3 regions of the Sphingobacterium zeae genome follow, and region 2 is predicted to be linked to each of the others. Evidence: riboswitches for the same ligand, from Rfam matches in the RefSeq annotation. Region 2 holds a riboswitch; each other region holds the start of a gene.
The links. Region 2 has a riboswitch for S-adenosylmethionine ahead of QE382_RS03360 (methylenetetrahydrofolate reductase). Riboswitches for the same ligand answer to the same signal wherever they lie in the genome.

Region 1 (2,270 bases), 1.7 Mb from region 2:
TAATCTAAGTGACATCAAGAGCAGACTCCATCTCCATAATCCACTTTTCCGCTTTGCACTCCGGATGGCCGTTCTATTCGGAACGGGTGCATTGATAGGTATTTCTTTCTTGGATTTTAAATATACCTATTGGATCTTACTCACTATTGCCATTGTTGCAAGACCCGCATTTTCAATGACCAAAACACGCAATATAGAACGCATACTAGGTACATTTTCGGGAATTGCCGTCGGAATACTCTGTTTGGTCTCCATTGATTTTCTGCCCGCTCTTCTTCTAATTGCCGCTACTGGACTATTTGGATTCTTCTTGTTCAACCGATCAAACTATATGGTCAGTGTGATCTTTATTACGCTGGGCATAGTCATTGCATTAAACTTATTTGAAGGAAATATTAATATCATTTTGGGCAGTAGAATAATTTTTACTTTAGTAGGTGCGCTGCTGGCAATAGCGGGTTATTTCTTGATACCAGTGCGCCAAAGCACGAGTATGGTCCACTTAGCAAAAGAGGTCGCATTATATAACCACCATTATTTTCAAATTATCAACAAACGCCTTTCCGACGATCTGCAAAGTTCTTTCGACATTCGGCTCGCTCGAAAAAAGGCACAGACAGCCATGGCTCTCTTTTCCGAAGCAATCAATCAAATGAAAAAAGAACCTGAGCACAAATGGGTCGACTGGTCTCATATCCATCATTTTCAAGCACTCTCCTATCGCATCAATTCACATTTGGTTGGTCTCTCCATATCCTTAGGTCGAGAGGCGAATCACGAAATACAGCAGGGTATCCACGGTAGGATTGATGCTTTGAAACCTCTTTTAACCGATTTAGATCAGCTTGCTGAAAATATCAACTTTACTAAAACATAAGGCCAAACGATGCATTTATGTATCGCTATTGGATAACGAATATGCGATTACAGCTAAGGAGGCAGTTCTCTTTTAACTAAAAAAAACGTATTTCTTTTGCATTGATAAAAAAGAAGTTTATATTTGTGTCGTCTTCGAAAGAAGATTTCTAATCAACACCTTCCTTAATCAGTAGGTCTTGATTTATAAAGAAGTGGCGAGAGACTGGCTCAATGACCCACTGGCAACCTTCAATTTGCTTGAAAAGGTGCCAATTCCTGTCCAAAATAATATCGTTTTGGAGCATATAAATGATATAAGACAATGCTTATTAAATTACTGAAATCCATTAAAAATTCAGGTTCAATAGAACTGAACCTTGCGAACAGCAAAAGTGTACTACATCGTAAAAAAGTATCGATGCGAATGCGTATGCATACACACTTCCCTGCTTGTTAAAAATCATTTCCTTTTTCCTTGGATAACGATTTGACAGACCTTCGAAGTAGGTGTGTATGCTTCTCTTTTACCTTTACAAATTCTTTTTTGAAACCTTAAAATCTGATATATTATGTCTTCTAACAAAAATTTAAAATTCGAAACACTACAGGTTCATGCTGGCCAGGTCGCTGATCCTACCACAGGATCCAGAGCAGTTCCTATATATCAAACAACATCTTTTGTATTTGAAAATGCAGAACATGGAGCCAATCTATTCGCGTTAAAGCAGTTTGGAAACATTTATACCCGGATCATGAATCCAACTACGGATGTATTTGAACAACGGATTGCAGCTTTAGAAGGTGGCATTTCAGCAGTCGCAGTTGCATCTGGTCAGGCAGCGCAGTTTATTGCATTAAATAATATTCTTGAAAACGGCGACAATTTTGTTGCAGGGTCCAACTTATATGGAGGCACATTCAATCAATTCAAAGTTTCATTCAAACGGCTAGGTATTGAAGCTCGTTTTGCAACCGATGCTGAAGCTGATAAAATAGAAGCGCTCATTGATGATAAAACTAAGGCTATCTATGTCGAAACAATCGGAAACCCGAGTTTCAATATTCCTGATTTTGAAAAAATCGCCGCTGTAGCGAAGAAATACGATTTGCCATTAATTGTTGACAACACATTTGGAGCTGGGGGTTATTTATTTAAACCATTAGAGCATGGGGCAAACGTAGTCGTTGAATCGGCAACGAAATGGATTGGGGGGCATGGAACCAGCATTGGTGGCGTCATCGTTGATGGGGGTAACTATAACTGGGGGAATGGGAAGTATCCACAATTTTCTGAACCATCCGAGGGTTATCATGGATTGGTGTTTTCAGATGTTTTTGGTGAAAATGGCCCATTTGGCAATATACAATTTGCAATTCGCGCGCGTGTAGAGGGATTAAGAGATTTCGGACCA
Region 2 (2,270 bases):
GAAAAAGAGATCAGGGCGAGGGCATTAAATTTTGTTGATTATTCCATCGCTTACTTTCAACATATATCAAGTTCTGGTACACATCACGATTATCGAATGGATGGTATTGAATCGCCAATTATTTATGCGGAGAACGGTATTGTGCTCAAGGCGTGGACCGATGTGCCGGAATCGTGGAAAGAGTTGTTTTACAATGAACAAAATGCATTGATCGCCTATCGCTATTTATTCGATGGCTTTAAATATGGATCGAAAGAGGAATACCATGTAACAGGCCTTTTATTAATCACATTTTATCTCAAAAATCTACGGAATTCCCTGGCAGCGCATCTTTAGGCGATCGTGTTGTGGCTTAGTCAATCTCTTGGCTGTCAATGATTTTCGATCGTTAAATTTATCTGTTTTTTTTAAGTCTTTTATTTTTGGTGGAGCGTAAATTCCTGCTATTGCCTGGGAATAACTCTGAAACCGTATTTATTACGGTCTTTTCGCTACCATTTTAGTCTTTTCGAAAAAATATTTTTGTCTTTTGATTTTTTAAAACGATATTAGCAATGCTTATAGAGAAAGGCCGAGGGAATAGACCCGTTGAAGCCTTAGCAACCTGTATTGTTCAAGGTGCTAAATTCTACCCTACTCCATGTGGGAAAGATAAGTTACATGAAGATCAACGATTCCTCGACGTGTGCGTTTCGATATAAGCCAACCAAACTAAAAAACAGTTTTTTTAATGAAAATTATCGATCATATCCAGAATGCCAACGGAAAAACATTGTTTTCTTTTGAGCTATTACCACCGGCGAAAGGGCAGGGCATCCAAAGTATTTTTAAAACCATGGATGAACTGATGGAGTTTAAACCTCCTTTTATCGACGTAACTTACCACCGCGAAGATTATATCTATAAAGAGCATGCAGGTGGATTACTGGAACGCGTTTCCTATCGCAAACGTCCTGGAACAGTGGCGATATGTGCAGCAATCATGAATAAATATAAAGTTGATGCAGTACCCCATTTGATATGTGGTGGTTTTACTAAGGAGGAAACCGAAAATGCACTGATCGATCTGAACTTCCTGGGCATAGATAATGTCTTAGTATTGCGCGGAGATGCGCGTAAGGGCGATGCTGATTTTATTCCAACGGATGGTGGACATGCTTTTGCAACAGACCTATTGGAACAGGTTACTGATATGAATAAAGGAAAGTATCTACATGAGGATATTGTGACTTCAGAAAAAACTGATTTTTGTATCGGTGTAGCAGGTTACCCCGAAAAACACTTTGAATCGCCAAATTTTAATACTGACTTTAAATATCTGAAACAAAAAGTCGATATGGGGGCGGAATTTATTGTAACTCAAATGTTCTTTAATGTCGAAAAATATAAGGAATTTGTTACTAAATGTAGGGATAATGGAATCCATGTGCCTATTATCCCCGGATTAAAGCCACTGACAACTAAAAAGCAGCTTGTGACCTTACCCAGAATATTTCATCTGGATATTCCAGAAGAACTGAGCGATGCCGTTTCGGCCTGTAAAACGAATGCCGACGTCAGACAAGTCGGAGAAGAGTGGTTGGTACAACAATGTCGGGAGCTGATCAAGTTTGGCGCTCCGGTTTTACATTTTTATACGATGAGTAATCCGGGCCCAACAAAGAAAATTGTACAAAAATTAGCCTAACTTATAAAAATACCAGGTAAAGGGAGCTGATAAGCTCCCTTTTTCATTGTTAACATATACTATAATTGAACTAATACCCAATTCGTCGTGTTTCTAACTGATTTCATTTAAGCGAATCCAAGTGACAGGGTATTTATTGTTAGGTACTTGTGTTAAATAGTGTTAATTAACATACTTAAATCAAGATAACTTTTTACATTAATGTGCTCTAAAGGATTTAATAAAAGACCAATCGACCTTATGACGTACAATAGAATAAATCTCTACTGGGTTTTGCTTGCGGACTCGTTGCCACATGTGTATATATTGCTACCGTGGAAAAGACGGTAAGCTGGTGGGATTGTGGTGAATTCATTGCCTGTGCTTACAAGCTGGAAGTGGCACACCAACCTGGGGCACCCTTATTTCTTCTGATTCAGAATATATTTTCCAACCTGGCTTTTGGTAATGCCGGTAAAATCGCCTATTGGATGAATATCGGATCGGCAATTTGCAGCGGGCTTACGGTTACATTTTTATTTTGGACCATAACAGCAATTGCCAAGAAGATACTCCGCGAAGACAAATACGCACTCTTATCCAA
Region 3 (2,270 bases), 4.6 Mb from region 2:
TCGAATTCGCCATGTACTAATACGTCGATATCCAATTGCTCTTGAAGACGGATGGTGTTTTCTGTTTCTTCTGCGATTGCTTTATCGTATTCTGCCTGCGTAATAGCACCCTTTTTCAGGTCTGCTCTCCATTTACGAACATCTTTCGTTTGTGGAAATGAACCGATAGTGGTGGTCGGGAATGCCGGCAAGTTGAACTTCGCTTGTTGCGCCGCTTTACGGTCTGCAAATGCTGAAGAGCGTTTTGCATCCTCATCAGTGATATTGCTTGTACGTGTTTTAACTTCAGGTTTGTGAATTAATGGAGAAGTGCGACGGCTTTCAGCAGCAGCTTTGTTCGCTTTAAAACGTTTCGCTGTTTCCGCATCAACTTCGCCTTCTGCCAATACAGCTAAGTCTTTTACCTCAGCTAATTTTTGTTTAGCAAATGCTAACCAATTCTTTACTTCAGCAGGTAATGATTGTTCATTATGCTCATTATCTAGGTCAAAAGGAACATGCAACAATGATGAAGATGGAGCCACCCAAACACGGTCTTTTCCTAATGCATCAACAGCCTGTTTGATTTTAACCAATGATTTTTCGTAATCATTTTTCCAGATGTTACGGCCTTCAACAATACCTAAAGATAATGTTAATGAAGCTGGAACTTTAGCCAATACCGTATCCAATTGGTTTTCACCGCGTACCAGATCCAAATGTAAAGCATGGATAGGTAAGTTAACTGCGATATCTTCGTTGTCTTTTAAAGCTTCGAAGTAAGTCGTTGCGATTAATTTGATATTTTTTGCTGCTGCAGCTAATTTTTCGAAAGTAGGTTGATATAAAGCTTTTACTTTAGCATCTAGATCCAATGCTAAGAAAGGCTCATCAATCTGGACATACTGTGCACCAGCATCAGCTAGTTTAGCCAATATTTGCTCGTATACAGGCACAAGTTTATCCAATAAATCGATACGGTCGAAGCCAGCTTCTTTTTCTTTACCGATCAATAGGTAAGTGATCGGACCAAGCAAAACTGGTTTAGTGTCAATGCCCAATGATTTTGCTTCATTGTATTCGTTTAAGAATTTTTCAGAAGTCAATTTAAATTCTTGATCTTTTGTAAATTCTGGTACCATGTAGTGGTAGTTGGTATCTAACCACTTGGTCATTTCCATTGCAGTCACGTCGATTCCTTCCTGCTGGAAACCACGAGCCATAGCGAAATATAGATCTAAACTGTAATTGTTGTCTACTTTATTCAATAAGGAATGGTAACGGGCAGGAATTGCACCAACCGTAAGGGTTAAATCCAATACTTGATCGTAAAAGGAGAAATCATTGGAAGGGATCAAATCTATTCCAGCATCTTTTTGTGTTTTCCAATTGCCTTCACGTATTTTTTTTGCGGTATCCAATAATTCCTCAACAGAAGATTTTTTAGCCCAATAGGCCTCATTGGCTTTTTTCAATTCGCGGAACGCGCCCACACGAGGGTAACCTAAATTGTTAGTCAATAACATAATGAATGTTTTTAATATTTTTTTTCAACTATATTTCTTGCTAGAGAGAGAAGGACACACTAGAATTTGGTGACTTCGGCTTATCATTCCCATATACAATGGGTAGAATTTAGCACCTTGTCAAGGGACAGGTTGCTAAGGCTTCATCGGGTCTATTCCCTCTGCCTTTCTCTATAAGCGATGCTAAGGTACGTAATTATTTTAAAAATGCAAATTTTTTATGAAAGTATACCTATTTTTTATATTCTACTAAGAACGAGATGCTTTTTTTCTCTTCTTCTCATCGAATTACTATTTTATTTCATAATTCATTGCGTGACAGATAAAAAATGGGAATGATCGATTGACTCATTCCCTGTGTTTTTAGCTTACCAAAAGTTTGTAACCTTTGCCATGTACATTTACAATCTCAACTTTACTATCCTCTTTCAGGTATTTTCGAAGTTTACTGAGAAAGACATCCATACTTCTACCAGTAAAATAGTTGTCATCATGCCATATCTTTAATAAGGCCTCCTCTCTTGTCAATACATCATTTTTCTTTAGGCAGAGCAGGCGTAATAGTTCAGCTTCTTTAGTCGATAGTTTCTGCATCTGCCCTTTATAGGAAATCTGCTGACTTGTGTAATCAAAGAAATAATCGCCAATTTCAAATTTGTCTGCAACTACCTCTTCTTCTTTATCCCGAACACTGCGTTTTAGCAGGGCATTGATGCGAAGTAACAATTCCTCAACCCGAAACGGCTTGGTAATATAATCATCTCC

Region 1: another riboswitch for S-adenosylmethionine. It lies ahead of QE382_RS10500 (O-acetylhomoserine aminocarboxypropyltransferase/cysteine synthase family protein); the one in region 2 lies ahead of QE382_RS03360 (methylenetetrahydrofolate reductase).
Region 3: another riboswitch for S-adenosylmethionine. It lies ahead of metE (5-methyltetrahydropteroyltriglutamate--homocysteine S-methyltransferase); the one in region 2 lies ahead of QE382_RS03360 (methylenetetrahydrofolate reductase).

The regions. Positions count from the first base shown of each region.
Region 1 covers NZ_JAUTBA010000001.1:2,528,891-2,531,160, reverse strand. Annotated here, with positions in the region: gene QE382_RS10505 (FUSC family protein) at 1-877, shown strand, start outside; SAM riboswitch class I at 1,058-1,170, shown strand; gene QE382_RS10500 (O-acetylhomoserine aminocarboxypropyltransferase/cysteine synthase family protein) at 1,428-2,270, shown strand, end outside.
Region 2 covers NZ_JAUTBA010000001.1:784,763-787,032, forward strand. Annotated here, with positions in the region: gene QE382_RS03355 (hypothetical protein) at 1-336, shown strand, start outside; SAM riboswitch class I at 556-658, shown strand; gene QE382_RS03360 (methylenetetrahydrofolate reductase) at 731-1,687, shown strand; gene QE382_RS03365 (glycosyltransferase family 117 protein) at 2,002-2,270, shown strand, end outside.
Region 3 covers NZ_JAUTBA010000001.1:5,342,350-5,344,619, reverse strand. Annotated here, with positions in the region: gene metE (5-methyltetrahydropteroyltriglutamate--homocysteine S-methyltransferase) at 1-1,505, opposite strand, end outside; SAM riboswitch class I at 1,583-1,685, opposite strand; gene QE382_RS22520 (response regulator transcription factor) at 1,869-2,270, opposite strand, start outside.